Regions from separate parts of the Pontibacter deserti genome, predicted to be linked through region 2. Evidence: riboswitches for the same ligand, from Rfam matches in the RefSeq annotation. Region 2 holds a riboswitch; each other region holds the start of a gene.
The links. Region 2 has a riboswitch for S-adenosylmethionine ahead of metH (methionine synthase). Riboswitches for the same ligand answer to the same signal wherever they lie in the genome.
Positions count from the first base shown of each region.

Region 1 (8,014 bases), on a different contig from region 2:
AGCTGGCACCATTATCCAGTAAGCCTGCTGTGCATTGGTAAGGTCGGTAAGTTTGCCATAGATAAGCGGAAGTATAGCACCGCCGGCAATACCCATAATAAGCAACGACGAACCAATTTTGGTAAAGCGACCCAAGCCAGCAATAGCCAGCGGCCAGATAGCAGGCCACATCAGCGAGTTAGCCAGGCCCAGCAAAGCTATAAACAGCACCGAAATGTAACCATCAGTAAGTATGGCAGCAATAGAAAATAGCACGCCCAGCACCGCTGAGATCTTTAAGGCCACATCCTGCTTCAGGTATTTAGGTATGGTTATAATGCCGATAAAGTAACCCACCAGCATAGCGCCTAAGGTAAAGGAAGAAAAGAATTTAGCAGTAGATAACTCAATACCCTGCTCAGTGCCATAGTTGATGATCGTGTCGCCGGCCATAACTTCTACACCCACATACAGGAAAATAGCCAGTACACCCAGCACCAGGTTCGGGAACTGTAGCACACTTGTTTTACCGGTATTGGCAGTAGCTACGGTCTCGTCTTCCGCGTCAGTATCGATCTCAGGTAAAGATGAAATCAGTACAAGTATAGCCAGTATTACCAGCGATACCGCCACAAAAATATAAGGCGTAATTACACGATGAGCCAGTGCATCCAGCTCCTGTGCTTTCTGCTGCAGGCTCATAGTATCGAGCTGTTTTACAAGGGCATCAGCATCCAGAAAAAGTATGGCACCAAGCGCCAGGGGTGCCAGTATACCACCTATTTTATTACATATACCCATCACACTGATGCGCTTTGCAGCACTATCAGCCGGGCCAAGTATAGTTATGTAAGGGTTAGAAGCGGTCTGTAGTAAAGCAAGTCCGGTTCCCTGCACAAACAACCCCAGCAGGAATATTTCATAAGTTCGGTTAAGTGCGGCAGGTATAAAAATCAGGGCACCCACAGCCATAACGGCCAATCCGGTAGCCATACCTTTTTTGAAGCCGGTCGCCTTTAGCACCCACGCTGACGGAATAGCCATCACGAAGTAAGAAATAAAAAACGCGAAGGTAACGAAGTAGGCCTCGAAGTTGGTAAGCTCACAAGCCAGACGCAGGTAAGGGATCAGTACCGAGTTTAGCCAGGTAACAGAGCCAAAAATAAAGAACAGGGCGCCGATTATCAGGATAGCACGGGAATCGTTACGCGTTGCCTGAGACATCATAGGTTCAGTTTTAACAGACATAAAAAGTGTAGATAAATCTGTTCAAGATAATCTAATTTTTTAATAACTCCTTTGTTTGCAGTACCTGAACTATAAAAAATATGTGCGATAGCAGCCTAGCTATAATTTGTTTGTGCCGCAGGTAGAAGGCCTATACTTTGCGGCAGGTTGTGTAGCAGGTGTTATAGTTAGTGATTTACATGAATTCACCAGATGGGATATGATAGGAGCGGCCTTTAGGCAACACGTGCATGATCAGGTTCTCAACACAAAGGGCTTGTCCTTTTTCTATACTGTTATAGTTGTTCTCCTCCAGTTTCCGCCCATCAATTACAACTACCAACCCTGAGCCTATAGTTTCGATGCAGTTGTTTTCAGTTATCATAATACCTGTGTCTTCGCCAAGCCCAATACCAATGTGGGTAGGGTGGCCGGCAATAGCTTCGATAAGGCGAGGTATGCGACGGCGGTTTACAAAATGTGTATCAATGATAACATGGTCCAGTATACCCAAGCCTGGAGCTAATTCCACGGTACCTTTAATGAGCGGGTCAGTCTGCAGAGAACCACTTATCATGATCCGGGATAAAGCCATGGCACCGGCACTGGTTCCTGAGATAAGAAATTTATCTTCCTGCTGGTAGCGTGTTTTCAGGATATGGAGTGCTTCTGAGTTCTCAAAAATCGGGATGATCCGACACTGATCACCTCCGGTAAACATAACCGCATCTGCTTTCCGTAGCCGTTCCAAAAAGTCTGGTCGCTTAGTATCTTCAGGTTGCTGAATGGGCAAAACACCTACGTTGTCGCACCCAAGTAGTAAGAAAGCATCTGTATAGATCTGGCCTGCCGCTTCCGGGGTTATGGTTGCTGAAGTCACTACTTCGATGCGGGTGCCCAAGCCATGCAGTTCATCGTGTATGCGTTTTAGAATCCCTTCATCTACAGCATTTTGATGGTGAACTATACCTTCTGATACCGATTCATTGCCTTTCTTTTCGTTGCCACCTATGGCTACTATTTTTCCTTTGGGTACCTCCATAACCTGCAGTTGTTTAAGTATAAATCTATCAGAAGCAGCATGACTAACGCGTTATACTTTATACGTTAGATGAAGCTTTTACCCAAAGGTTACGATGTTTGGAATACCCAGCCATTACAGGTTCAGGATCATGTCGTTTAGTTTGCGGGCATCGAGTACAGCATTACCTAAAATGGTGTTGTTAAAGAAAACCCATACCTGCTTTTCATCCTCCAGCCACTCTTTCACCATATAGGCATAACGTTCCAGTTTATCATCGGAATAAGCAGAGGAGTACATTTTCTCGTCGCCGTGCAGGCGTAGGTAGGCAATGTTGGTAGTTGTTACCTCAGTACCCGGAAAGCGTTTGCCTGCGCTGGCAATTACAGTGGTAATGTCATAGTCTCGCAGCAGGTCCAGCGACTCATCAGTAAACCACGATACATGGCGGGCTTCCAAAGCAAAAGCCTGATCCGGGTATTTATCGCGGAGCAACCTGTAAAACGATTCTGCTGTTGGCCTATGGAAACGGAAGCTGCCCGCGATCTGCACCAGTACCGGGCCAAGGCGATCACCCATTAAACTATAGCTGGCCATAAATTTGTCCAGCGGGGCCTCAGCATCTGTAAACTTGCGTTTATGGGTTATTTCCTGGTTTAACTTTGGTGCAAATTTGAAGTAGGACGGAGTAGTAGCCAGCCATTTCTCCACAGTTTTAGCCATCGTGAAATGATAAAAGCTGCTGTTTATCTCGGTTGAATTGAAATGGGTAGCATAGTAGGATAGCCGTTCCGCGGATTTCAGCTCTGGAGGGTATAGTACTTCCAGCCAGCGATAGCTCCATCCCGATGTGCCCATGTATAAGTTTGGTATATGTTCCATAGTATAGCGCAAGGTGTTGCAGCTACCTACGTTTGGAAAACCGGGCAGTTAAAAGTATAGCTTACTTAATTTAATGAGAAGCAAACGTTAGAATATGTATGTGATTTTAATTCAGTTGTTTAGGCTTGCTGTTGAGATGTTTTTACTATCTGGGTTTGCATTATTAAAAGCTTGGGCCTTACCTTTGCAGCATCTTTATCAAGATTTATAAAGAAGAGGGGAGAGAGCAGGCTCCGCGAACCTCTAGCAACCAGCAAAACAAATTGAAATGGTGCTAACTCCTGCCCAGTTTTGGGATATATAAATTAGTAGCATGTTAGCAAAATCAACAAAAACAGCCTTTTATTTACCAGCATCATTCTTTAAAGTAGCACCTGCCACTTCATGTTGCTGCTGTTGCTGTTGCTGTTAATCCATATCTTTTTCTTGCTTAAGCTGCACATACCAAACCGGTAGCAGCTGCACTTTATACTTTCAATTCATTTTAATTTTTATTTCCAGGCCTGTTGTTACCGGAGTTACTCTGGGCAGCTAAAGGTATTATTTCTTCAGTTTTTATGGATCAGATCAAAAAGACAGGTGGAACAGCTCTCGTTCCATTTTTGGTGTTTGTTGTATTATTTCTTGGCGCCGGTTTAGCGTTAGACGACTTTTATGCTTTGCCTTCGCCGGTGGCGGTAGTGTGCGGTATTATCGCTGCATTTATACTTTTAAAAGGAAGTATAAATGCTAAAGTTGATGCCTTTATAAAAGGATGCGGCGATTCACAGATCATCACAATGTGTGTAATTTATTTGTTAGCCGGTGCATTTGCAGCTGTTTCTGAAGCAATAGGTGGCGTAGATGCCACAGTAAATCTCGGGTTAACTTACATTCCGGTGCAGTACCTTGCCTTAGGTGTGTTTTTACTGGCTTCTTTTTTATCTACTGCTACCGGTACGTCGGTTGGGGCTATAGTGGCCTTAGGGCCTATAGTTGTGGGGCTGGCCGAACAAAGTGGCTCTCCGCTACCAATTATGTTAGGTGCTTTGCTGGGCGGAGCCATGTTTGGTGATAACCTTTCTTTTATCTCAGATACCACCATTGCTGCTACCCAGACCCAGGATTGCGACATGAAAGATAAATTCAGGGTGAACCTGCTGATTGCCGGGCCTGCCGCTTTTGTAACAATTGGTCTTTTACTTTTTGCAGGATTACAGACTACTGCTGCGCAGGAGGTATTGCCTGTAGCAAAGGAAATTGATTTTCTGAAAATAGCACCTTATTTACTTGTGCTGTTCCTGGCAGTATATGGCATAAATGTATTTGTGGTATTGGTGTTAGGTATACTTGCTTCAGGTGTAGTAGGTATAGCCGGCGGTGATCTGGATGTGTTGCTGTTCAGTAAGAAAGTTTATGAAGGCTTTACCAGCATGACCGAAATATTTCTGCTTTCGATGCTTACAGGTGGACTGGCAGAAATGGTAAGACAGGCTGGGGGTATTCAGTTTCTATTGAACAACGCCAACAAGATGATTAATGGCTATCGCTCTGCACAACTGGGAATAGGTCTGTTAGTGAGCGGCGTGAACAGTGCTATTGCTAACAACACAGTATCCATAGTTGTAACCGGGCCGGTTGCAAAAGAGATCAGCCAGCGGTATGCTATCAAAAGACTGAAAACAGCTGCTATCATTGATATCTTTGCCTGCATTGTGCAGGGATTGCTTCCTTACGGCGCACAAATACTGATCATGCTTAATTTTACTGGTGGTAAGGTTCAATTTCTGGATGTGCTGCCTTATGCGTGGTATCTGTACCTGTTGCTTTTATTTACTTTGCTGGCCATTTATACCCCTTTTGTAGACAGGTTCTTACTTAAAAAAGAGGTTAATAAATTACAGGCAAGGGAAACTGTTGCTAATTAGACGTGAGTCGAGAACAACCTTGTTAATAAAAAAGAGCCGCTTAACTACGTGTTAAGCGGCTCTTTTTAGTCTGTAGCTATCAGCTGATTAACGTACCTGAAACAACCACTCCAAGGCTTCTTCTGTAGTTGTGAAAACTTCCAGCTGTGTGTTTCTTTCAAATGGCAATTGCTCCAGCATCGCATAAATTCGTGTCGAATCCATCAATGAAAGACTTTCCAGGGTACTCAGGCGTGCAAACTTTTTAAGCGCAACCTTAGGCAGTAGTGGTGCTACATGCTCCAATATCCAGTTCTGGTCCGCGAACTCAATGTAATGTATAGCCCGTGAATCACTTAACCAGTACTCATATTTGTTTTCAACGGTAAGCTCTGCTGCCTTCAAAAAGCTTTTTCGAAACTCTTCGCTCTTAGGGTGCTGTGTCCATTTTACAAAAATATACTTTGCACGATCATCAGCTTCAATCTTTACATATTCGTCCTGGTATATAGTGCATAGTTGCAAGGCAACAGCATTATAGGTTTCTCCTTCTTGCATATTATTTTTTATTACTCATTATCTGTTGTAAGTAGCCAGCCTGTTGCTTCTGCCTCCGATAAAAAAAGCTGAGACGAAAAAGCCAGGTTTGCTTTCTTCATCCGGGCATCTATCGCCTCGCTGGTCATTTGTTGTATGGCATCTGCCGAGTTTATGATAGCCAGTTTCTGAAGGTTACTTTTGGATAATACAGCCACCGAGTTTGAAACAAACCACGTTTGGTCTGCCAAAGTTAATATTCCTCTGCGATGGTTGTTTATCAGCAACAACTCTATCTTGTTTTCCAGCAGGGCACGAACTGCTTTTAAAATTCCATACCTGTATTCTCTGCTCGACGCAATTCTCAGCCACCTGAGCACTAACAACTTTTTATTCAGATCAATTACAATCTCCATAAAGTCTGTGCGGCAAACGGTTGTGTTTGTAGCTTCTTCTTTGGCCTCATCCTGCACCTCCGCAGTAGCAGTTACTTCAGATGCCGCTAAACTACGTAGTATTTTATGGTTGCAATCCACAGGAATCCAGATGCTGTCTCTGGAGCAGATGTTTTCTGACTGTTGAGGAAGGAGCCATTTCTTCCCTTCTTCGGTACTATAAAAAACCTTCACTTGGTAAGGCAATTTTATACCTTCCTCTTCAATAGATTTATGTACCCGGAACTGTTGTTCATCTCCTGAAAGTACTCTGGCACTTCGTACTAAGGTAGTATTCAAAAGTGCTTTCTGTAAAAAGTCAGATGTGCTTTTCTGATCAACTAGAGTCGGGTTACCAAACTTAGTAAAATCGATCAGAATGTACTTTATTTTTAGTAGTGCAATACAAATACCTACAAACCGAATATGATGTCGGTATTCCAGACTGCTTACTGGTTGTTGCCATGCCGCCTCAAGGTATTTAAGAGAAGGGCAATAGCTTATTTTAAGAGCATCTGCATCTGTGCCGCATGCTGTTTTGTTGTTTTCTTTTACATAGCACAATTTGCCCATTGATTGATTTACCGGGGTTTCATTTCTGGTTACTTTTCCTGAATAAGATGTTGGATACTGCATTACAAAATACTCCTGCTTCCAGACATTCCGAAAGCTAAAATTAAATGGTTTTACTATCTATAAATCAATTAATTAACCGGATACGGTCTTATTAACTAACTATAAACGCTACAGGTTCAATTGTTTTATTTGTTCTTGCAATAGTTATATAGGTGGTAAGTTCTGAAAACTATAAATTAACAGTAAGTGCATGCAGAAACCATACATTATACTTCATAAAGCCATTATGTTTCTCATCAAACTCCTGAAATTCGGAGAAGCAAAATCTGAAATTCTATGAATTGTTAAAAAGCAAAAAGTCAGTCAATTGGAAGCCTGGTTTTAGAATGATCAACTGTTTCTTAAAACTGTTCTTGGAGAGAAGAAAAGTTGTCTATTATTTTTGTAAAATGGTTCAACGCGGGGCTAAAATAATTTCTAAAACGATATAGGCTGGCACTATTTTTAGCAATAGCATGTTAAGAGGCTTCTATGCTTCTATTTTATACCAGTTTTTTTGAACTGTAATTCCTTTAAACAGGAATGCCTAAACTAACTCTAAAGCCACCCGCCTATGAAGGATCTTCAAAAATCTCTCTCTACAACAGGTGATGTCAGCAAAAGGAACAATATACCTTCTGTTGAACTACAAGAAATGATTGGAGTATTGCTCCCCTTTAAGAAGACCTTCGAAGCACAATCAGGTCTGAGCCTTTTACTTTCCCCGGACCTGACCATACTGGCTATTACAGATTCTTTACTCAAAGAAATTTACAGATCGCGCAGGGAAATAGTAGGTGGCTATTTGTTCGATGTTTTCCCCGATAACCCTGATGCACCGCAAGCTTCTGCTACAAGCAACATGAAAGCTTCTATGGAAAAGGTGCTGGCAACGGGTTTACCACATAAAATAGATTTTCAGCAATACGACATTCGTGATCCTGAAAACCCGGCTTCGTTTATAGAGCGTTACTGGAGTACAATTACTATTCCTATTCTAAATGATGATGGAAGTACAGCCTATATTCTGCACGAAACGGTTAATATCACAGAAGAAGTAAAGGCTAAGCAACAGCTACAAGAGAGTAAGGAAAGAGAACAGACTGCAGTTGCCCATGCAGAACAGCAACGGTTACGCCTGAAACGCCTGTTCGACCATGCACCGGCTGGGCTCGCTATAGTTGAGGGGCCCGACCTTGTCTTCAAAGAAGTCAATGACACATATCAGCAGCTGTTTCCGGGGCGGGAGTTTCTGGGGCTCCCGTTAACCGAAGCGCTTCCGGAATTACTTCACCATCCTGCAGGCGATGCTGTCAGGAAAGTATACGAAACAGGTGAAACATATGAAGGGAAAGAAGTGCTTATCCCAATGGTCCGATACAAGGACCAACCGGAGGACTTATACTGGAACTTCATAAACCAGGCCATTTACG
Region 1 is NZ_JALPRS010000001.1:333,570-341,583, forward strand. Features, by position in the region: gene MJ612_RS01405 (sugar MFS transporter) at 1-1,227, opposite strand, end outside; gene MJ612_RS01410 (cyanophycinase) at 1,403-2,248, opposite strand; gene MJ612_RS01415 (DUF72 domain-containing protein) at 2,363-3,109, opposite strand; SAM riboswitch class I at 3,312-3,416, shown strand; gene MJ612_RS01420 (Na+/H+ antiporter NhaC family protein) at 3,667-5,016, shown strand; gene MJ612_RS01425 (hypothetical protein) at 5,104-5,553, opposite strand; gene MJ612_RS01430 (hypothetical protein) at 5,565-6,602, opposite strand; gene MJ612_RS01435 (PAS domain-containing protein) at 7,156-8,014, shown strand, end outside.
Region 1: linked by a shared signal. The riboswitch ahead of MJ612_RS01420 (Na+/H+ antiporter NhaC family protein) and the one ahead of metH (methionine synthase) in region 2 are both predicted to bind S-adenosylmethionine.

Region 2 (8,014 bases):
CCTCATAGATGATTTTAATGATTGGCCCTACTCATCTTATCATAGTATTCTTTCTAAAAGTAAAACAGCCCTGCAGCGTGAAGAAGTTTTGGAGTGGTTTGGTGATAGAGATTGGTACACGAAGTTTCATAAAGAAAATGCAGCCGACTTTGCAAGTATAACTCCACTTATTGAAGAAGACGAGATCTAAAAGACCTAGCAGCGTGCGCAGCTCCTGCTAGCGTCTGAACTATAAAACAAAAAGGGAAGCTATTCAGCCTCCCTTTCCTATTATCAATACTTTATACTTTACGACCCGCAAGCTTCGCAAGCGTCCGGGTTATCAAGTGAGCAGGCCATGTCGCTGCGGTTCTGGTCCTGGTTGTAAACTGGCGATAGGGTTTCGGCGGCTTGTTTCTCTACAGTAAACTTAATGGCATCAACAGCGGCTTTGGTGCGCAGGTAATACATACCTGTTTTCAGGCCACGCTTCCAGGCATGGAAGTGCATCGAAGTCAGCTTACCGAAGTTCACGTTCATTACGTGCAGGTTCAGCGACTGGCTCTGGCAAATGTAAGCACCACGGTCGGCACTCATATCAATTACTGTACGCTGGCTGATCTCCCACACTGTTTTATACAAGTCCTTAATGTTCTGCGGGATGTTCGGGATATCCTGTACCGAGCCGTTAGCTGCAATAATATCCTGCTTCATTTTGTCATTCCACAGGCCAAGCGCAATCAGATCTTTCAGCAGGTGCTTGTTAACCACCATAAACTCGCCACTCAGTACGCGGCGCAGGTAAATGTTAGAAGTATAAGGCTCAAACGATTCGTTGTTACCTAAAATCTGTGCTGTAGAAGCTGTAGGCATAGGTGCTAACAACAGCGAGTTACGTACGCCGTGCTCCATAACTTCCTTGCGCAGTTCTTCCCAGTCCCAGCGACCCGACTTAGGCGTTACACCCCACATATCGAACTGGAACTGGCCTTTCGATAACGGAGAGCCTTTAAATGTTTCGTAAGCACCTTGTTTCTTAGCCAGGTCTTTAGAAGCCGTCATGGATGCAAAGTAGATCGTCTCGAAGATATCTTCGTTCAGGCGCTTCGCTTCTTCGCTCTCGAATGGCATACGCAGCGCGATGAATGTATCTGCTAAACCCTGCACACCCAAACCAATAGGTCTGTGGCGCATGTTAGAGTTGCGTGCTTCCTCTACCGGGTAATAGTTAATGTCAATTACCTTGTTCAGGTTAAGCGTAACGTGGTAAGTTACATCAAACAGCTTCTGGTGGTCGAATACTTTATGGTTGCCGTTATCTTTCACGTAACGCGGCAGGGCCAGCGATGCAAGGTTACAAACAGCTACTTCGTTCTCGTCGGTGTACTCCATAATTTCGGTGCACAGGTTCGAGCTTTTTATAGTTCCCAGGTTCTGCTGGTTACTCTTGCTGTTAGCGGCATCTTTATACAGCATGTATGGGGTACCGGTTTCTATCTGCGACTCCAGTATATGGAACCATAGGTCCTGTGCTTTTACCGTTTTGCGGGCACGGCCTTCACGCTCATACTTCTCGTACAGGCGCTCAAAGTCTTTACCCCAACACTCGGCAAGGCCAGGTGCTTCGTTCGGGCAGAACAGGCTCCAGTCACCGTTTTCTTCCACACGCTTCATAAACAGGTCTGGTGTCCAAAGGGCATAGAATAAATCTCTGGCACGGTTCTCTTCTTTACCGTGGTTCTTCTTCAGTTCCAGGAAATCAAAGATATCGGCATGCCAAGGCTCCAGGTAAATAGCGAAAGCACCTTTGCGCTTACCACCGCCCTGGTCTACGTAGCGGGCCGTATCATTAAACACCTTCAGCATCGGGATGATACCGTTGGATGTACCGTTTGTACCTTTTATGTAAGAACCTGTTGCACGGATGTTATGAATGCTCAGACCAATACCGCCGGCACTTTGTGAGATCTGCGCACACTGCTTCAGGGTATCGTAAATACCTGGTATGCTGTCGTCCTTCATGGCCAGCAGGAAGCACGAAGAAAGCTGAGGCTTAGGTGTACCGGCGTTAAATAAGGTAGGCGTAGCATGTGTAAACCACTTCTCCGACATCAGGTTGTATGTCTCGATAGCAGCTTCAATGTCATCTTTGTGTATACCAACGGCCACACGCATCAGCATGTGCTGCGGGCGCTCTACAATCTTACCATCTAAACGCAGTAGGTAAGAGCGTTCCAGTGTTTTATAGCCGAAGTAGTCGTAGTTATAGTCGCGGTCGTAAATGATTGTAGAGTCAAGTGTAGCGGCGTGCTTACGGATGATCTCATACACATCTTTCGCCAGCAGCGATGCATTCTCTCCGGTTTTAGGGTCGGTGTAAGTATACAGGCGCTTCATGGTGTTGGAGAACGACTTGCTGGTAACCTTGTGCAGGTTAGAGATAGCAATACGTGCTGCCAGTACCGCGTAATCCGGGTGCTTGGTAGTAAGCGATGCCGCTGTTTCAGCAGCCAAGTTGTCCAGCTCAACAGTGGTTACGCCATCATAAATACCATCAATTACTTTCTTGGCAACTTCAATCGGCGATACATAATCAGCATGTAAGCCATAGCACAGCTTCTCGATGCGTGCAGTGATCTTGTCGAATTTAACGGATTCGCGGCGACCGTCTCTTTTAACAACTAACATAGTGTATACAATTAGCGGGATTAAAAAGCCCGGGTTCTTAACAGATATATTTCAGGAAGCTTCTGCCAAAGCAGTAAGCCGAATTTTTAAAGTATAAGATACTGCCAGCTAATACGCGGTGTGGTATAAGCCGTTGTAGTACAATAGATTATAGGTAAAGCCAAATGCTTTTACTATATAGTGGGGATGAGATTCCCCTTTGATGGCCCAGGGCCAGCTTAGGTACCGGTACAGGTTTGCAGTTTAGTTTATACTTCAGCCACTGTCCGGTAAGGTATGTAAGAGTATTTAAGCGGCTTCCGGAGTTTTGATTTCCTTTGCCACTTAAATATAGTTAGTTTCTGATATTATTAAAAGTCTTCGTCCAGCGAAAAAACATTTTTGTCTTTGTCGCCTAGTACACCTGCTTTCTGGTATTCGCCTACACGTTTCTCGAAGAAGTTGGTCTTGCCCTGCAGCGAGATCATTTCCATAAAGTCGAATGGGTTAGCAGCATTGTAGATCTTGCTGTAGCCAAGTGCTACTAGTAGTCTGTCAGCCACAAACTCAATGTACTGGCTCATCAGTTTTGCATTCATACCGATCAGGTCAACCGGCAGCGCATCTGTCACAAATTCCTGCTCTATACTTACTGCATCCCTGATAATAGTATGGATTCGCTCTTCAGAAAGCTTGTTCTGCAGCATAGAGTAAAGCAGGCAGGCAAAATCGCAATGCAAACCTTCGTCTCTGGAGATAAGCTCATTAGAGAAGGTCAGGCCTGGCATTAAGCCACGCTTTTTCAACCAGAAAATAGAGCAGAAAGAACCGGAGAAGAAAATACCCTCTACAGCTGCAAAGGCAACCAGTCTTTCAACAAAGTTCTCGCTGTTGATCCACTTGAGTGCCCACTCGCCTTTTTTCTTTACACATGGCACGGTCTCCAGCGCATTGAAGAGATAATCCTTTTCAGACTGCTTCTTTATATAAGTGTCGATCAGGAGCGAGTATGTTTCGGAGTGAATATTCTCCATCATGATCTGGAAACCATAGAAACAACGCGCTTCCGGTAGCTGTACTTCCTGCATAAAGTTTATCGCCAGGTTCTCATTCACGATGCCATCTGATGCGGCAAAGAATGCAAGCACGTGGCTGATAAAGTGACGCTCGCCATCGTTCAGGTTTTCCCAGTCTTTCAGGTCCTGGCTAAGGTCGATCTCTTCTGCAGTCCAAAAGCTGGCTTCAGCCTTTTTATACATCTGCCATACCTCATCATGCTGAATCGGAAACAGTACAAAGCGGTTTGGGTTTTCTTGTAATATTGGCTCCATAAGCTACTAAATGTTTTATTGGTTGAAGGGGTAAGCTAATCAGCTTAGAAAACACCCCATGTTTACTTTTGTTTTTGACGGGTTCCCGGCAGGTACCTGGTAGTATCGTGACTTCAAATATAGAGAATTGAACTTGAAAGTAGGGGGTAAAGTTGTTCAATTTATGCACAAATAATTAAGTGGTTGTAGGTGTGATTGTTATGCTGAAATTAACACCGTTATACACATGATGTATATGTCATATTAGATAGTTAATATATTGTAAATTATATATTAAATAATTGTTAAGTGCAATGAAATGCCGGCTTATAGTGTTTAAACATGCTGTTTTGCCATATATGAAGAGCGAGAGTACAAAAAGAAGTGTAGGTTTCTGGTTTTAATCTATGTGCTTTGCGCACCTGTAAATTTGTTTTGTGGAAAAGGTGAAAAACCTGTTTTGCTTGTAACTACCTAGTTTGTTTGTTGTTATGGCAGTTTTTAACAGGTGCAAAAAAAATGTCACGTGTATATCAACATGGTTATCCACAATGCCTGAAAGTGCTGTTGAAATCTGCGAACATTTTAAGTTATAAGTGTTTGCAAATTAAAATTAAGCACCGTACTTTTGCAGACTAAATTTTAAACATACATTGAAGCTGATGTACGCAATTGTAGAAATCGCAGGTCAACAGACCAAAGTAGAGAGCGGTAAGTTCATCTACGCTAACAAGCTTTCCGGCAATGAAGGTGACGCCGTTGAGTTCGCCAATGTTCTTCTTACAGATGATAACGGAACCATTACCTTAGGTGCTCCATTCGTAAGCGGTGTTAAAGTGGTTGGTAAAATCCTTGGCAACGTTAGAGGCGAGAAAATCCGTGTTTTCAAGAAGAAGAGAAGAAAAGGGTATAGAAAGTCGAGAGGTTATCGTTCTGACTATACTAAAGTTCTGATCGAGAGCATTGGATAAGCAGTAAGAGGAAATTTATCGTAGAACCATTTCGGGCTAAGGCCTGATTAAATAGTAAAACAAAATGGCACACAAAAAAGGAGCTGGTAGTTCTAACAACGGTCGTGAGTCGCACTCAAAACGACTTGGTGTTAAGATTTATGGTGGCCAGGACATTATCGCTGGTAACATCATTGTAAGACAAAGAGGTACTGCACACCACCCAGGTAAGAACGTGGGTATGGGTAAAGACCACACTTTGTTCGCACTTATTGATGGCAAAGTAGAATTTAAGAAAAGCGTTAAGAACCGTTCTTACGTTTCTGTAATTCCTAACGTAGTAGCAGAAGCTTAATACGAACCTTTGCAGATTTAAAAAGGGATGTCGAAAGGCATCCCTTTTTTTATTTTGTTTAAATGTAAAATGTAGAAACTTAGCGTTTTACTGATCGTATACTAAACTAAGAAGAGTAATTAATCGGAAACGACCAAACTCTTTTAGGAAAAGGACACTTAATGTGTCCTTTTCTGTTTTGAAGCACATCAGTTGTATTAGTGATTATAGTTATATTCTAATGCAACAAAAATTCGCGTTTTGCGGATAAGTGTATTAACTTGCAACTTCTTATCAAGAAAGACTGAGGGATAGGGCCCTATGACGTCTTAGCAACCTTGTACAAGCCTGGTGCTAATTCCCTTCCCAGCTATACTTTAGCCGGGAAAAGATAAGATAGTATATCCTGCCTTAGGGTGTCCTTCTTGATAAGACAATGCAGAAGACTTACGAGAAGAAAGACACCAGCCATGACCAAAACACATCCGATCTACCAGCAGCTTAAAGAGCGCGTACTTGTGCTTGATGGCGCCATGGGCACCATGATCCAGCGTTACCAGCTACAGGAAGCTGATTTCCGCGGCGAGCGCTTTAAAGATCACCCCTCCGACCTGAAAGGAAACAACGACCTGCTTTCTATTACTAGGCCCGATATCATCAAGACCATCCATACAGAGTACCTAGAGGCTGGTGCCGATATTATCGAGACCAATACGTTCAGCGGAACAAGTATAGCCATGGCCGACTATCACCTGGAGCACCTGGTGTATGAGCTTAACTATGAATCTGCGAAGATAGCCCGTGAAGCTGCAGATGAGATACAAGCCAAGAATCCTTCGCACAAACGCTTTGTAGCTGGTGCCATTGGCCCGACTAACCGTACGGCTTCGCTTTCTCCGGATGTAAACAACCCTGGTTACCGTGCCATTACCTTTGATCAATTGGTTGAGGCATACTATGAGCAGGTGCGTGGTTTGGTAGATGGTGGTTCTGATCTGCTGCTGGTAGAAACCGTTTTTGATACGTTAAACTGTAAGGCTGCCCTTTTTGCGATACAGCAATTTGTAAATGATGGCGGCAAAGAACTGCCGATCATGGTTTCCGGAACTATAACCGATGCCAGCGGCCGTACCTTGTCTGGACAGACTGTAGAAGCCTTCTATAACTCCATCTCACATGCACCTATACTTAGCGTGGGCTTTAACTGTGCATTAGGTGCTCGTCAGCTGAAAACACACATCCAGGAGTTATCAAGAATATCAGACTGTTACATCAGCGCTTACCCGAATGCCGGTTTGCCAAATGCATTTGGCGGCTACGACGAAACAGCCCAGCAAATGGGGGCAATTGTAGAAGAATACCTGAAAGAGGGATTAGTAAATATACTAGGTGGTTGTTGTGGCACTACGCCAGTACATACCAAAGTAATTGCAGACTTGGTGCGAAAGTATAAACCGCACACTCCCACTCCGGTAGCTCCACTCCCACGCTACAGCGGCCTCGAGCCCCTTACCATTACCCCCGAAAGCCTTTTTGTGAATGTCGGTGAACGTACCAATGTTACTGGCTCCAAGATGTTTGCACGCCTTATAGTTAACGGACAGTTTGAAGAAGCTTTGGCAGTTGCCCGTCAGCAGGTAGAAGGTGGCGCACAAATCATAGACGTGAACATGGACGAAGGTATGCTCGATTCGGAGCAGGCCATGACCAACTTCCTGAACCTGATCGCTTCCGAACCTGACATTGCCAAACTGCCTATCATGATCGACTCTTCGAAATGGAGCGTGATAGAAGCCGGGTTGAAATGTGTGCAGGGCAAATCTATCGTTAACTCTATCAGCTTAAAAGAAGGAGAAGAAGCCTTTAAGAAATTAGCTCGTAAAGTACGCCAGTATGGTGCCGCTGTAGTGGTGATGGCATTTGACGAACAGGGACAGGCCGATACGTTGGAGCGCAGAAAAGAGATCTGCGAACGCTCTTACCGCATACTGGTAGACGAAGTTGGCTTCCCGCCACAGGACATTATTTTTGACCCGAACATCCTGGCGATTGCCACAGGTATAGAAGAGCATAACAACTATGCGGTAGATTATATCGAGGTTGTAAAATGGATAAAAGCGAACCTGCCGCATGCCCTGGTAAGCGGTGGTGTAAGTAATTTGTCGTTCTCGTTCCGGGGCAATGATATTGTGCGTGAAGCGATGCACACCGTATTTCTATACTATGCCGTGCAGGCAGGTATGGACATGGGTATTGTGAATGCGGGTATGCTGGGTGTGTACAGTGAAATACCAACCGAGCTGCGCGACCTGATCGAAGATGTGATCTTTAACCGCCACCCGGATGCCACTGAAAAGCTGGTTACTTACGCGGAAACTATAAAAGGCAAAGGCAAGACAGCCGCCGGAGCCGATAATGCCTGGCGCGATGCCCCTGTGGAAGAGCGCCTGAAGCATGCCTTGGTAAAAGGTATAGTTGACTACATAGAAGAAGACACCGAAGTCGCTCGTCAGCAGGCAACCAAAACGCTGGATGTGATTGAAGGGCCGCTGATGGCAGGTATGACCGTTGTTGGTGATTTATTTGGTGCTGGTAAAATGTTCCTGCCGCAGGTAGTAAAGAGTGCACGTGTAATGAAAAAGTCGGTGGCGTACCTGTTGCCGTTTATGGAGCAGGAGAAGCTGGCTTCCGATACGTCTAAATCAACCGCAGGTACTATACTTATGGCTACTGTGAAGGGCGACGTGCACGACATCGGCAAGAACATTGTGGGC
Region 2 is NZ_JALPRS010000003.1:83,913-91,926, reverse strand. Features, by position in the region: gene MJ612_RS15250 (transposase) at 1-190, shown strand, start outside; gene MJ612_RS15245 (ribonucleoside-diphosphate reductase subunit alpha) at 289-2,667, opposite strand; gene MJ612_RS15240 (ribonucleoside-diphosphate reductase small subunit) at 3,018-3,977, opposite strand; gene rplU (50S ribosomal protein L21) at 4,619-4,927, shown strand; gene rpmA (50S ribosomal protein L27) at 4,992-5,261, shown strand; SAM riboswitch class I at 5,529-5,638, shown strand; gene metH (methionine synthase) at 5,711-8,014, shown strand, end outside.

Region 3 (8,014 bases), on a different contig from region 2:
AAAATGCTGTTTTTATCAGAGAAGTTAATTGAGCTGAAGTTTACTTCCAGGTCAGGTATAGCAGCGGAGCCAAGTGCTGCCTTCAGGAAGTCTTTATGAATGTTTTCATGTCCCATCAGGTCCTGCATTATCTGCTGTTCCGTCTGATTAAATAAGCCTAAAGATTTTGCTACAACTTCTGAGTAAAAAGCAGCCTCCAGTTGTTCCAGCGCATAGGCATAGTTAAGGATACCTGTATCACCGGAGCCCAGGTCAACTGTGTTAGGATCCATGGGCATATCGTCTCCGTCTTCGTCGCAGGAGGAGGTAGCAAAAAGCAGGGTTGTGAGTGCGGCTGTAGCCCCGGCATATCGCATAAACATACGGCGCTGCATGGGTGCCACTAATGCCCTTTTTATGCCGGCGTCTTTCTCAGTAGAGGTGTCTTGTAGTTTTTCCATAATTTTAAAACATATTGTAAACTGGTTTTGAACTGCCACTGATAAAGCCCTTATCCGGTAGCATTGCAAGACCTACGACACCGGTAATAGAACCGGATTTAGGCAAGCGAAAAAAAGATATTACCGGGGCTATTTCAGAAGTATAAAAGCAACAAAGCCCACTATACATAGTGGGCTTTGTTGCATTAAGCTCTTAGCCTGGTTTCCGACTCTCTTGCTGGAGGGGTATGATCAGAAACTGAGTTTTCGAAATCTTCTTTAATATCTTTGGAGGCATCTTTAAATTCCCGGATACCACGTCCGAGACCTTTTGCCAGTTCAGGGATGCGTTTAGCACCAAAAAATAGAAGTATAGCCAGTACGATCAACACTACTTCTGTGCCTCCGAGTCCGCCTAGAAATAATAAAATGTTGGTTAGTTGCATAGTCTCACAGTTTAAATGGACAATACAAACGGGGCAGACCTGCAACCGGATTTACCGGGGTAACTATTTCTTTATAAATAAGCGGATTAAAAGCTAACTATAAATATAAATACCGCTTGATAGCACATTTCCTGAAGCCGAGATAAAGGCTGCTATACAATACATTAGCTTCAGGAGCTGTACCCGGGAAGAGCAACCAGAGTAGCTATGCTTCCGAAAGCTGCGTAAGTGGCGATGGCAGTATTACATTTGCCAGTTCCTTTGCCTGTTCTCTTATCTCCCGCAAAGCAGTTGATTCATAAAGAGTAGCTTTTCGGGGCGGTCCTAAAGTATAAAGTCCATCTATGGGTGTTCCTTGTTCACCTATTAGCGTGCCATCAGGAGCTGTTTCTAAGCCCAGCTTTAATTGATCCGGTTTTATAAGGCCTTCCTCAAGCAGTTGCTGAACCAATGGCATCTGAATCTTAGTGAAGTCGGATTGAGGACCGGTACAATTGATTACCCGGCTCACTTTTATTTGAGAGGTAGCAGTATACTTTCTTTTTTTAAGGGTGATACAGGCATGTTCCCCTTCATCCACCATGTTTAGGATAGTAGCAGCGATCACTTCTAACTGCCCTTGTTGTTGTAAACCGTTTATCAGAGTTGCTGAACTGGCAGGCATGCGGTGGCGATGTGTTTCCCAGTAAGGTCGTACATGACGGAGAAACCGCTTTTTCTCAGTTAATGGTAAAGCCTGCCAGATAGCAGGTATATCAGGACGCATGGCATCCAGTACGCTTCTCCAGGTATAGCCTTGTTCTTCTGCTTTCTTTATCTCCTTCCTGAAAAAACGGAATAATGCTATTACAGACAAGTCTGAATGAATGGGAAGGTTCAGCTTATGATAAGAAGGCGTATATACATCAAATGGCTGAGGCAGTAGTCCGTGACGAGAGATAACATAAATTTTCCCTTTATGGCCCTGTGCTTTAAGACTACCAACTAAGTCTACCATTGTCAGGCTGGAACCAATCAGTAATAAGGAGGCATCAACAGGCAAATCTGCCAGCCCTTTTGCAGCCCAGGGAGAAGCAACATATTTACTGCTTTGATAAAATGCAGCATCAGGTATGGGGAGCTGGGCTGGTGGAAAGTTGCCGAGAGCCAACACCACTTTATCTGCTTTTATAGATTCATGATCACGAAAATCTACCTGGAAGCAATTGGCCTTCCTCTTTACTGAAATAGCCTCGTCATATACTTCTACAAAGTTTATACTTGGGTGGGCCTTCATTTTTGCTTCCTGCAACCGGGCTTTAAGGTAGTCCCCGAAAATAAAACGAGGTATAAAGTCATCTTTACTGACAGGGTGCTTTAAATGCTTTTCATAACGATGCTGTTGTGCTTCGAGCCAATAGAAAAAATCGAGAGGATGTTCCGGAAACAGACTCATAGCCGAAGCAGGAACATTTAAAGGTTGAAACGTTAATTGGCTGGAATAGGCAATTCCGCGGTTCATCCTATACCTGTCCTGGTCTATCAGGTTAATGGTGGTGTTACATGTAGCGTTGTGAAGCAGGTGAATAGCCGTTAATGTGCCGCTTAAGCCTCCTCCGATAATTGCAATAGCCATAGGTGCTATAACTTAAGTAAACTGAAACTTTGATTAATCAGACAAACAAAACCTATGCTGGTAGCCTGTGCAATAGTTTAGTATAGTAAGAGAGCAGAAGTTTAACCTGTACCAGGTAACTCAATAATATCTGGTATTACGCCAGTTAACCTGTATGGTTTGTTGTCCGAACAGCTTGTTGAGAGACTGAAATACTGCTGAACACATCATAAAGCAACCACAGGTTTAAAGTATAACAGGGATAAATGGCAGTAGTTTAACCGATGTACGTACATTTTTTTGCTGAAATATTTGCAATTCCAAAATTCTGCATGCAGCTTTGCAGTGTAAAGTCAATATACCTACACAGTATTTGATTTATAAAGAAGAAGGGAGAGAACAGGCTCTATGAACTTCTAGCAACCAGTTATCAAACCAGGTGCTAATTCCTGCCTAAAAAATTTAGGGGATATAAATTATCAATCATGAAAATCACAACAAATAACCTTATCGGTTCTTTATTGCAGAAAAGCACTTTATCTTCTTTCGGTTTATCTCTTCCGAATACTATTTCTACTTGTTGTTGCTGCTGTTGTTGCTAAACCAGCTGCGCATTCTGTTGCCTATACTTTCTTTTAGGTAAACTATAACACATTACGTACGCAGCCGCCAGGCATATTAACCTTTTGCGCTTAAAGCAAATAAGGCGAAGGTTTGCTTTGTCTAAAGCTTTCAGTACCTGAAGGACTTGTTTTTGCCTGCCTCCCTTACATTCAAAAGCTCTGCCTTTGCAGGTGAGCTATACCTATACTTTCAATTTTAATTTTTACAGAGAATCTTATGTCAACTTTATCATCTGAAAAACCATTTGCAATTTTCCATGAACACCAGGAGTGGTTCCGTCCTTTATTTAATGAATTGGATGTCCGCGGCATTGCATACACACGCCTGAACGCAGCAGAACATACCTATGACCTGGCATCAGCGGAGCAGAACTATAGCCTTTTCTTTAACCGCATGAGCCCCTCTGCTTACCTGCGTAACAACGAGCAGGGCATATTCTATACACTTAATCTGCTTGCTCATTTAGAGGCTAAAGGTGTAACCGTGATCAACGGCTATAAAGCTTTCCAATATGAAACTTCCAAGGCGCTGCAGTTATCGTTGCTGGAAAGACTCGGACTTCCTTATCCTAAATCCCGTGTCATTAACCATGCCTCGCAGGCAGTTAAAGCTACAGAAGGATTGCGTTACCCAATCGTTGTAAAAGCGAACATTGGCGGAAGCGGTGCTGGCATTATACGTTTCAATTCTCCGGAAGAGCTGGCATTAGCTGTTGCCTCTGGCCAGGTAGAACTAGGTATAGACCATACCGCACTGGTACAGGAATTTATACCTGCGCGTGGCGGCCATATAAATCGTGTGGAGACCTTAGGCGGCAAATACCTGTATGCTATTAAAGTTTATACTTCAGGAGAAAGCTTTAACCTGTGTCCTGCAGACATTTGCCAGACTACCAACGGTAAAGAACTGGTAAGAAACGCCTGCGCTATTGATGCACCTAAGAACGGTATGAGAGTGGAAGGATTTACACCACCACAGGGAGTGATAGATGCTATTGAGCGCATTGTGCAGGAATCAGGTATAGATGTTGGCGGTATAGAATATACCATCGACGACCGTGACGGACAGATTTACTATTATGATATAAATGCCCTTTCGAACTTTGTGGCTGATGCTGTTAACGTGATCGGGTTTAATCCGCATGCTAAGCTGGTAGACTTTTTAGAGGCAAAAGCACAATTAAAGAGAGAGGAGGTATAGGCATGGAATTCGGATATTGGTTACCGGTTTTCGGCGGCTGGCTGCGCAACGTGGAAGAGGAAAGCATGGCCCCGGACTGGGACTATGTAAAAAAGCTGGCACAACGCAGCGAAGACTGGGGCTATAGTCTTTCTCTTATCGCTGAGTTGTTCCTGAACGATATTAAAGGAGAGCAGGCTCCCTCTCTTGAGGCATGGTCTACGGCTGCGGCACTGGCGGCAGTTACCGAAAAACTGGAGATAATGGTGGCTGTGCGCCCTACGTTCCATAACCCGGCTATACTTGCCAAACAAGCTGCCAACATTGCCCGGATCAGTGGCGACAGGCTTTCGTTAAATGTGGTGTCGTCGTGGTGGAAGGATGAAGCAACTAAGTATGGCCTTCACTTTGAAGAGCATGATGACCGCTATGCCCGCACAAAAGAGTGGCTGGATATTGTAACCAATGTATGGGAGCAGGATCATTTCTCTTACCAGGGTAAATACTATCAGGTAGAGAACAATGTGTTACAGCCAAAGCCAAAGAAAAAGCCATTTATATATGCCGGAGGTGAGTCGGAAGCGGCCAAGACCCTGATAAGCACGCAATGCGATGGTTATGTAATGCATGGCGATTCTCCTGAGCTGATAGGCAAGCGCATTGAGGATATGAAACGCCGACGCGATGCCCTAGGGTTACCACCTATGAAGTTTGGTGTGGCAGCTTATAGTATAGTTCGCGACTCAGACCAGGAAGTGAAAAAGGAATTTGATCGCATTACCAATGTAAAGGAATCTGCAGCCGGGTTTAAAAACCTGGAGCAGTGGGTATCAGGCACGCAACTGGAGCGCCAGCTTACCCTGCAGGATTATTCTGTTTCAAACAGGGGACTACGTTCCGGGCTGGTAGGTACGCCAGCCCAGGTGCAGGACCGCATCGCCGAATTTGAGGCTGTTGGTGTAGACTTTTTCCTGTTACAATGCAGCCCTCAGATCGAAGAAATGGAGCGCTTCTCTGAATCTATCATAAATGTTATTGCCTAAACTTATCATCTGAGCTAAGCAAGGAAACCGAACAAGATTATACTTATAGTTTAACCCTGCTCAAACCTTTCCTTTGCTGACGCACCTGAACAAACCTTTACTAATCTATACTACCTTCCCCTGCCGCTTAACCTACGGCAGGGATTTTTATTTAAACCTACCTGATGTAGCTAACCCATTCTTCGATCATAGTAAGGCTATACCTTAAACTCCGTACCTGAAGCAGATCGTGCTGCTGTTGATACCCTAGTTAAAATGTGAGCAAGTACAGTATGCTCAACATCTTTCTGATAGAAGCTCGTATACTGCATATAACTCTTGAAAATGATTTATGAATGAGGTTTCTACTGCTTCAGCAACAACGGTACAGCACCCTAAATTAAAAGAACTGGCTGCTACAGCCATTTGCGGAAACGATATCACGTCTTCCTGTTTATATGTTTCGGCGCTGGCTATTATTTATGCAGGGCAGTATGCATGGGTGGCACTGCTGATGGTAGGTGGGGTTCTCTATTTATTCCGGAGTATCTATGGTGAAGTAGTGGGAGCTTTGCCGCTAAACGGCGGAGCTTACAATGCATTACTAAACACAACCAGCAAAAGCACAGCCTCGCTGGCTGCCTGCCTTACTCTGCTTTCCTATATGGCCACCGCTGTTATTTCGGCAAGTGAGGCCATGCATTATGTGCACCACCTTTGGGAAGGGCTACCTATTATTTATGCTACTATTGCTTTGCTAGCGCTTTTTATGGGGCTAACCATAATGGGTATCGGCGAATCTTCTATAGTGGCCATCATTATCTTCATCACGCATATTTCCACCTTAACCCTGTTATTGATAGTCGGGTTTTTCTTCCTTTTTACACATGGTTTTGATACGCTTACTCTTAATTACAGCCAGCCTTTGGAAGGGAGTATCTGGAGGGCCTTGTTCTTCGGTTTCGCGGCTGCCATGCTGGGTATATCCGGGTTTGAGAGCTCGGCTAACTTTGTGGAGGAACAGGAGCAGGGCGTATTCCCTAAAACCTTGCGTAATATGTGGCTGGCAGTTACCATCTTTAATCCTTTAACTGCTTTTCTGGCCATTGCCATACTGCCATTACCTGCTGTAAAAGAAAACCAGACTGCTTTATTGGCTTATATGGGTGAGGTAGCAGGCGGAGATTGGTTAGCTGTTCTGGTATCTATAAACGCTGCCATGGTACTGAGTGGCGCGGTGCTTACTTCCTATGTCGGGGTTACAGGCTTGGTGCAGCGCATGACACTTGACCGCTGCCTGCCACAGTTCCTGTTGACCACAAATAAGAAAGGTTCGGCTTACCTCATCATGATCAGTTTCTTTCTGCTGTGCGTGTCTATACTTCTTATTACAGCTGGCGATATTGGAGCCCTGGCGGGGGTGTACACCATTTCTTTCCTTGCTGTAATGGCATTTTTTGGTATTGGTAATGTTCTGCTCAAGTTTCGCAGAAATCGTCTTCCGCGTCCGGTTCGTGCATCTGGGTTGGTGCTGTTTATTGCTATTTCTGCTGTATTAATGGCCCTAGTAGGTAACGCTATTCTAAACCCGGCTTATGTATGGGTGTTCCTGAAGTATTTTATACCTACTGTGTCGCTGGTGCTTATCATGTTGTTCCGTATAGAGCTGCTCATCTTTTTTGCTTTTCTGGTACGACAGATAGAGCAGCCACTTAAAAAGATCATACCTTTTAAATCCTATACTATAAAACGCCTTATCCATACCATAAGGTCTCAGCAGTTTGTCTTCTTTACAAAAGGAGATAATATAGCCAATATTAACAAGGTGATGCGCTACATTGTTGAAAATGAGCATACTAACCGGATTAAAATTGTTAACGTGCTGAAGGAAGGAGAAGAGCCACCTAAAAGATTGATGCATGAAGTAGAAGTGTTGGATCTGGCCTATCCCGAACTAGTAGTAGATTTTGTCATCATCAGGGGGCATTTCGGTCCGGACCTTATTCAGCAACTGTCAGAAAAGTGGGGCATACCAAAGAATTTTATGTTCATTGGCTCGCCCGGTGATCGGTTCCCCTATGGTTTGCAGGAACTAGGTGGAGTGAGGTTAGTTATTTAAGTTAGTTGTACTATTATAATCAGTCTCTTTTCTAACAGAAAAATCAGGTTTTGAAAAAAATGAGTTTTTGTTTACTACAGGTAATTGATTTTCAAGTATAGCCAGCACAGTCTGTATCACAGGTAACAGTTCTTTCTACTACTTTCATATAAGGTGCACCCTGATACCTGTACAGCGTTAGCAAACAACAAGCCTGAAAGAGATGATTTCTTAATTTATAGCACTAACTGATGTTGTTAAGCGCTGCATACATATAAGCCCCTTTAGTAATATAAGACAACTGCTGACAACTATGAGAATAGCGACCTATAATGTGAATGGTATAAATGCTCGGCTACCTGTCTTACTCCGGTGGTTACAAGAAAAAAAGCCGGATGTGGTATGCTTGCAGGAGCTGAAGGCACCTCAGGAAAAATTTCCGATACAAGTTATTCAGGAAGCTGGTTATAACGCTATCTGGCACGGGCAGAAGAGCTGGAATGGTGTTGCTATACTTACCCACAGTTTGGAGCCGGTAGAAATACGTCATGCATTGCCAGGCGATCCGGATGATATGCAGAGCAGGTATATTGAAGCTGCAGTAAAGGATATCATTGTTGGCTGCTTATACT
Region 3 is NZ_JALPRS010000001.1:1,489,186-1,497,199, reverse strand. Features, by position in the region: gene MJ612_RS06460 (ferritin-like domain-containing protein) at 1-440, opposite strand, end outside; gene MJ612_RS06455 (Sec-independent protein translocase subunit TatA/TatB) at 626-865, opposite strand; gene MJ612_RS06450 (FAD/NAD(P)-binding protein) at 1,071-2,480, opposite strand; SAM riboswitch class I at 2,835-2,937, shown strand; gene MJ612_RS06445 (ATP-grasp domain-containing protein) at 3,300-4,283, shown strand; gene MJ612_RS06440 (LLM class flavin-dependent oxidoreductase) at 4,286-5,305, shown strand; gene MJ612_RS06435 (APC family permease) at 5,637-7,403, shown strand; gene xth (exodeoxyribonuclease III) at 7,696-8,014, shown strand, end outside.
Region 3: linked by a shared signal. The riboswitch ahead of MJ612_RS06445 (ATP-grasp domain-containing protein) and the one ahead of metH (methionine synthase) in region 2 are both predicted to bind S-adenosylmethionine.

Region 4 (8,014 bases), on a different contig from region 2:
GCCTCTGCAAAACCAAGCTCCTGTGCCTGCTGCAAAGCACAGGTATAACTCAATCCTTCGGCTTCCATTTTAGAAAGTATAAAATTGGAAGAACCATTCAGAATTCCGCTGACCTGCTGTAATGGCTCCGAACTATAGTAGCTCTCCAGTATTCGGATGATAGGGATACTGCCTCCTACCGCTGCTTCGTATAATAAAGTGCCTTTATACTTCTGTTGTAGTTCAAGTAGTTCGGGCAAGTGTGTGGCCAGCATCTTTTTATTTGCCGAAACTATAGTTTTACCTGCCTGCAGTGCCTGTTTTACTATACCATAAGCATCCTCAGCATCGCTTATCAGTTCCGCAAGTATAGTTATACTTTCATCCTGCAACAGCTCCTGCGGGTTATAGGTAAAAGCTGAAGATGGCAGACTACGCAGCTTCTCTTTGTCCTTCACGCAAATCTTTGCTACTTCTATACCTGCCGCTTCAATGGTTTGCAGTACATCGTAAAGGCCTTGCCCTACGCACCCGAACCCGAATATCCCGAGCCTGATGTCAGACGGTTTGTTTTTCATAGTAGTATGGTTGGTTTACAGTTTCAGATTTATAAAACTTGCGGATAGCCTCCGTCAGTTGTTCCGTTTCCACTAAAAAGCCATCATGGCCATAGTTGGAGTGCAGCAACGCAAATGCAGAACCTGGCACTTGTTGATTCAGGAATTGTTGCTCTTCCACCGGAAATAGCAGATCGGTATTTACCCCTACAAACAGTGCTTTAGCTTTCAGATGAAGTAGTGCCTTCTCCACTCCGCCCCTGCCACGCCCAATGTTATGTGAGTCCATAGCCTTTGTTAGCAACCAGTAAGTATAGGCATTAAAGCGTTTAGCCAGTTTATCGCCCTGGTATACCTGGTAACTGGAGGCTCTGTAGTTATCGGTAATGCTATTGCCGGGCTCCTGCTGCGAAAGGTTGTAACTTATGTAGTGCCGATAAGAAAGCATCGCGATGGACCTGGCTGTTTTCAACCCTTCCCTGCCTGCTGTTTCACTATTACTAGCCCAGGTCGGGTCCTGACGGATGGCCATCCGCTGGCTTTCGTTAAAGGCTATTCCCCAGGCGGAATGACGCGCATTAGATGCCACATGGACCAACCTTGCAAAAACATCCGGCTTCTGCAACGCCCATTCCAATGCCTGTTGCCCACCCAACGACCCGCCTATGAGCGTGTGCACCTGCTCCAGTTCCAGTTCCTGCCGCAGCAGGTCAAAAGCACCTATTATATCACGGTTTGTGAGCTGCGGAAAACTATGGAAGTAAGGTTTAAGCGTGTTCGGGTTGATAGAGAGAGGTCCCGTCGATCCATAACATCCGCCCAGCATGTTTGCACAAACTATAAACCATTCTTCAGGATCGTATAGCTTACCTTCTCCAAAAAGGCCGCCCCACCAATCAGTAACTTCAGCGTTGCCGGTAAGAGCATGGCACACCCACACCACATTATTACGCTGCAGGTTTAACTGGCCGTAGGTAGTATAAGCAAGCTGGAAGCCGGGCAACGAGAACCCCGACTCCAGTTTAAACTCCTGCTGATAATGAAAAGTATGTTGTTGTGTGGACATATGAATTTCTAGTTAAGCACAGGTTCTGGCACTGCATTTTTTACAGCAGCAAAGGCCAGTTCAAAATCTGCTTTAATGTCTTCTATGTGCTCAATGCCAATTGAAACGCGAAGCAAGGTTGGCTCAACGCCTGCACTTAATTGCTCTGCATCCGAGAGTTGCTGGTGGGTTGTAGATGCCGGGTGAATGATCAAAGTTTTAGCATCGCCTACGTTTGCCAGGTGGCTCACCAGTTGCAGGTTATTTACAAAAGTTTCTGCCTGCTTTTTATCCCCCTTCAGTTTAAAGGATAGTACACCGCCAAAACCGCGCTTCAGGTATTTCTTAGCCAACTCATGGTACTTGCTGGATTTCAGACCCGGGTAGTTTACACTTTCCACCAGGTCGTGCTGCTCCAGCCACTCTGCCAGTGCCTGTGCATTCTGCACTGTTCTTTCTACCCTTAGCGAAAGTGTTTCCAGGCCTTGCAACAACTGAAAAGAGTTAAACGGACTAATTGCCGGCCCAAAATCGCGTAAGCCTTCTACCCTTGCCCTGATAGAAAAAGCGATGTTACCAAACGGACCATCCGTACCAAATACTTCCCAGAAGTTGAGGCCATGGTACCCTGCTGATGGTTCTGAGAATTGCGGGAATTTACCGTTGCCCCAGTTAAAGTTTCCGCCATCTACAATCACGCCACCTATACTTGTACCGTGCCCGCCTATCCATTTGGTAGCCGACTCTACTACCACATTGGCTCCGTGCTCCAGTGGCCTGAATAAGTAACCGCCTGCTCCAAATGTATTATCCACCACCAGCGGTATATCATACTTTCTGGCAAGTGCAGCTATACTTTCAAAGTCCGGAATATTGAAGCGTGGGTTACCAATTGTTTCCAGGTAAATGGCTTTCGTATTTTCATCTATCAGCTTTTCATAGCTTTCCACTTCATCATTCTCTGCGAAACGGGCATCTATGCCTAAGCGCTTAAAAGAAACCTTGAACTGGTTATAGCTACCACCATACAGGAAACTGGTACTCACAAAATTATCCCCTGCTTGCAGAATATTGGTAAGTGCAATAAACTGGGCTGCCTGCCCTGAAGCAACTGCCACAGCGGCCACACCACCCTCCAGAGCTGCAACGCGATTCTCGAAAACATCGGTGGTAGGGTTCATAATGCGGGTGTAAATGTTGCCAAATTCTTTCAGGGCAAACAGGTTGGCACCATGGGCAGCATCTTTAAAAGCGTAAGAGGTTGTTTGATAGATAGGCACTGCTCTGGAACGTGTTGTTGGATCGATTTCCTGGCCTGCATGTAATTGTAATGTTTCGAAACGATGTGTAGTAGACATAGTGGTTCTGATTAAAATGTATAAAATGAGTTGAGTTGCGAAATGCAAAAAAGATGTGCGGATGCAGCAGAGGGAACTACAGGTATTTACCTGCAGAAGTCTGCCGGACACACTTGTTCAGGAAGCTAAAAGATTAGCAACAGCAGCAACAACAGGTCGGCATGCACATGATGGACCTGAAGGCAAATAAATGAGATGCTCCGTGTAGTTTGGCTACCGGATAAAATACAAAACTGTGCTGTGTTGGCTTGATTCCCTTTTTCATGTTACTATCAATTTATATTCATCCGAATTTCCGGATTCAGGAATTAGCACCTTTACCATAGGGGTTAGGTTGCTAGCGCTTCACAGAGCCTGTCTCTCCACGCTTCTTTATAAATCAACAACCGTAAGGGTTAATTGACTTGATGATGCAAACTTAGACTACCTTTACTCAAAAAACAAAATAACGGATATGTTTTTTATAAAAATATTTTTCTAACTTAAACATTTAAACCTGTAAACCAACATCTTACATCCAAAAGCATAAGTATAAAATAAAAGCACAACCCGGTTATAGTTACTAATACATAACAAGAAAATGACCTGAACATAGCCGAAAGTTTTCTGTTGCTAAGTCGGGATATACAACCAGAACTTGCTCACATGAAGATACTTTTAACAGGTGCGAACGGCTATATTGGCAGAAGAATTTTACCTGTGCTTGTGGAGCAACAGCATGAGGTGATAAGTATGGTGCGCGACCCCCGTCGCTTCGAACTGCAGGATTCACTTAAAGATAAAGTACAAATTTTTAAAGGCGACCTGCTGCAACCAGATACCCTGGAAGCTTTACCTAAAGACATAGATGCAGCCTACTATCTGGTGCACTCGATGGGTGCCTGGGGAGATGACTTTGAACAAGCAGAACAAACTTCTGCCGAAAATTTTGTTACCTATCTTAATCAAACATCTGCTGAGCAGGTCATTTACCTGAGCGGAATTTCCAATGCTGCACATCTTTCAAAGCACCTGGCCTCCCGCAGGCATGTAGAAGATATACTAGACCTGGCAAAAGCAAATTTAACCGTACTTCGTGCCTCCATTATCATAGGCTCGGGTAGCGCATCGTTCGAGATAATCCGTGACCTGGTAGAAAAATTACCCGTGATGATTACACCCCACTGGCTTAACTCCCGTTGCCAGCCTATTGCCATCCGGGACGTGATCTATTACCTGACTGCTGCATTAGGCAACCCTGCCTGTTATGAAAAACGGCTAGAGATTGGCGGCCCGGATATACTTACCTATAAACAAATGCTGGAGAAGCTGGCAGAAGTGCGCCACTTAAAACGCTTTATTTTTACTGTTCCCGTCCTCACTCCCAGGTTATCGTCTTACTGGCTATACTTTGTTACCAGCACCAGCTTTGCTATTGCCCGCAGTTTAGTGGAGAGCCTCCGGAACGACACCATCGTACAGGATAACCGCATACAGGAAATCATACCGCATCAGAACCTGCCCTACCAGAAAGCGCTACAACTGGCTTATGCCAAAATTGAGCAGAACATGGTGATCAGCAGTTGGAAAGATGCCTTGGTAAGTGGCACGATGCAGCTTAATTATATGGATTTTGTACAAATACCTGAGCACGGTTTACTTACTGATAAACAACGTATTAAAATTGAACAGGATCCTGCAGTTGTATTGGAGAATATTTGGCGTATAGGTGGTGAGCGGGGCTGGTATAAAACAGATTTTTTATGGGAAATACGTGGCTTTCTGGATAAGATGGCTGGCGGTGTAGGCCTTAAACGGGGCCGTAGACACGCAACAGAAATAAGGGTCGGCGATAGTATTGACTTCTGGCGCATATTGGTTGCAGATCGCCCTAAAAAGCGTTTGTTGTTATATGCAGAAATGAAAGTACCCGGCGAGGCATGGCTGCAATTCAGAATAATTAATGAAAAAGATGGTTACTACCTGGAGCAGTTAGCAGCTTTTCGCCCTGATGGGTTGCTGGGCAGGTTGTATTGGTTTGCTATGCTTCCCTTTCATTATATCATCTTCAGAGGTATGGCCAGTAACATTGCACATTTTTCTCCGGCACCTAAAGCACCCGCCAAAGCATAGAAAGTTACAAATACATCGAAAAATACAAACTATAGGGTTTATAATATAAAACTTTACCTATACTTGCGAGTATACAAGCCCAAGTCTTTCAACCCATTTTTTTCGTGAAGACTACTACTTCTACAGTAGAAGTAAAGACGTAAAATTTTCGCCCTTTAAAAATAAAGCTAACTTTGCTCTCCGACATACCTAACGAACTAATGGAGGCCATTAAAGAAACTAACTTCTCCTTTGCCGGTCAGACCGGTTTTTACAGGGGCAAAGTTCGCGACGTTTATTATTTCGATGACCGGTTAGCTATAGTTGCTACGGATCGTATCTCTGCTTTTGATGTGGTACTGCCACGTGCCATACCTTACAAAGGGCAGGTACTGAACCAGATCGCCAGCCTTAACCTCAAAGCTACTTCCGATATACTTCCGAACTGGGTACTTTCTACTCCTGATCCTAATGTAACCATTGGGTTGCGTTGTGAGCCATTTAAAGTAGAGATGGTGATACGAGGCTACCTGGCAGGACATGCCTGGCGCGAGTATAAAGCCGGAAAGCGCACCCTCTGCGGTGTTACATTACCGGAGGGCTTAAAAGAGAACGATAAACTTCCGCAGCCAATTATTACCCCGACCACGAAAGCTGACGAAGGCCACGACGAAGACATTTCTAGAGAAGAAATTCTGTCGAAAGGTATTGTAAGTGAGGAAGATTACTTAAATTTAGAACGTTATACACAAGCACTTTTTGCACGTGGCACCGAGCTAGCTGCGCAACGCGGATTAATTCTGGTTGATACCAAGTATGAGTTTGGTAAACAAAATGGCCAGATATTTCTTATTGATGAAATCCATACGCCAGACTCGTCTCGTTACTTTTACAGCAAAGGCTACGAAGAGCGACAGCAGAACGGCGAGCCGCAGAAGCAACTATCAAAAGAATTTGTTCGCCAGTGGCTGATCGAGAATGGATTTCAGGGGCAGGAAGGACAAACAGTTCCGGAAATGACGGATGAAGTTGTTGAAAATATCTCAAAGCGCTATATAGAGCTATTTGAGGTATTTACGGGGCATTCCTTTGTAAAAAGTGACTATAATCAGGCACTACAGCGCATTGCGCAGAGTGTGGAACAAAACATTTTTAGCTTAAAAGATTAGATTTTTTAATGTATATTTTGGTACATTCGCATTTAAATCCATATTGGTAGATCTATGAAGTACACGATTGATAAGAAAGAGAACTATACTATAATCACGATAGATGAGAAGAAGCTGGATACTTCAATAGCTCCAGATCTTAAGTCTGAGTTTGTGAAGCTGAACGCTGAAGGGATCACCAACCTGATTCTAGACCTGAACAACGTAAAATACACCGACTCTTCCGGACTGAGCTCTATCCTGATTGCAAACAGACTATGCAATTCTTCTAATGGCTTACTAATTTTAACAAGCCTGCAGGACCACGTAATGAAGCTGATCTCTATCTCTAAACTAGAGTCAGTTTTAAATATACTGCCTACTGTAGAAGAAGCTATTGACCGTGTATTTCTGCACGAGATTGAGCAGGATCTAACAAACAAGGAAGACTAAGCATAACCGCTGGCCGTGGATTTCGAACTCAGGATTTTGGGTAGTTCGTCGGCCACACCCTCGGCAAACAGACATCATACCGCACAGGTACTTACCATTGGTAACCAGATACACCTGATAGATTGCGGTGAAGGTACGCAAATGCAGCTGATGCAATACAAGATAAAGCATCAGCGCATTTGCAATATCTACATCAGCCACCTGCACGGCGACCACTATTTTGGCTTAGCCGGTTTGCTCTCCACAATGTATCTGCAGGGCAGGCAGTTACCCCTTCATTTATTCGGCCCTCCGGGCCTCTCCGAAATCTTAAGCCTGCAGTTCAAGTATTCGGGCACCAACCTAAGCTACAAGCTTATTTTTCATGAGTTGGATACCACCTGCTATAAAAAAATTTTTGAGGACAAGCAGATAACCGTGCACACCATACCTATGGAGCACCGGGTACCTACCTGTGGTTTTATTTTCCGGGAGAAGCCCAAGCCACGCCCGCTTATAAAGGAGAAACTGCCACCTTACCTTACACCACCGCAACTGGTACGCCTGAAGTGGGGAGAAGATATAAATGACGAACAAGGTAACCTGCTGCTGGCTAACAAAGAGGTAACACTGGATCCAAAGCATAGCCGTAGTTACGCCTATTGCTCCGACAGCCGTTACAAACCAGACCTGCTGCCTTACCTGCGCCACGTAGACCTGCTGTACCATGAGGCTACTTTCCTGAGCGACATGGAAGAGCGCGCTTCCCAAACTTTCCATAGCACTGCCCGCCAGGCTGCCGAAATGGCTGCCGCCGCCGAAGTACGTCATTTATTACTTGGCCACTTTTCTGTGCGCTACAAAGACCTTACGCCGCTGCTTACGGAGGCGCAGGAAATATTTGAAAAAACCGACCTTGCCACGGAAGGAAGTATTTTCAGTGTAAGAGAACAGCACCGGTAAGCCTGCATCAACTTTCCATCTAAAGTATAAAACCTTTTAATAGCCGGTGTGCTAAATATAACTAGTTTGTTTAAGCCTGCAGAAAGTATAAATTTACCTGATATTATACTTCATCCTGATAAGCCAGCCAAACTATGAGCACTACTACCCTCGAAAAGAAACGCACTAATCTTTTTATGGCGCTTAGCGGAGTATTTTTGGCCAACGCCTTACTGGCTGAGTTGATTGGAGTTAAAATATTTTCAGGGGAGGCGCTGTTTGGCTTATCGGGCGTGCAGCTTAACATACTGGGCAGCAAACTCGATTTTAACCTGACGGCTGGCGTTATCATCTGGCCTGTTGTGTTTGTTTCTACGGATATAATCAACGAGTACTTCGGGAAGCAGGGCGTGAAGAAGGTAAGTATACTTACAGTTATACTTATACTTTATGCTTTCCTGG
Region 4 is NZ_JALPRS010000001.1:2,034,445-2,042,458, forward strand. Features, by position in the region: gene MJ612_RS08815 (homoserine dehydrogenase) at 1-557, opposite strand, end outside; gene metX (homoserine O-acetyltransferase MetX) at 538-1,602, opposite strand; gene MJ612_RS08825 (O-acetylhomoserine aminocarboxypropyltransferase/cysteine synthase family protein) at 1,611-2,939, opposite strand; SAM riboswitch class I at 3,214-3,320, opposite strand; gene MJ612_RS08830 (SDR family oxidoreductase) at 3,585-5,051, shown strand; gene MJ612_RS08835 (phosphoribosylaminoimidazolesuccinocarboxamide synthase) at 5,252-6,199, shown strand; gene MJ612_RS08840 (STAS domain-containing protein) at 6,254-6,631, shown strand; gene MJ612_RS08845 (ribonuclease Z) at 6,647-7,573, shown strand; gene MJ612_RS08850 (queuosine precursor transporter) at 7,708-8,014, shown strand, end outside.
Region 4: linked by a shared signal. The riboswitch ahead of MJ612_RS08825 (O-acetylhomoserine aminocarboxypropyltransferase/cysteine synthase family protein) and the one ahead of metH (methionine synthase) in region 2 are both predicted to bind S-adenosylmethionine.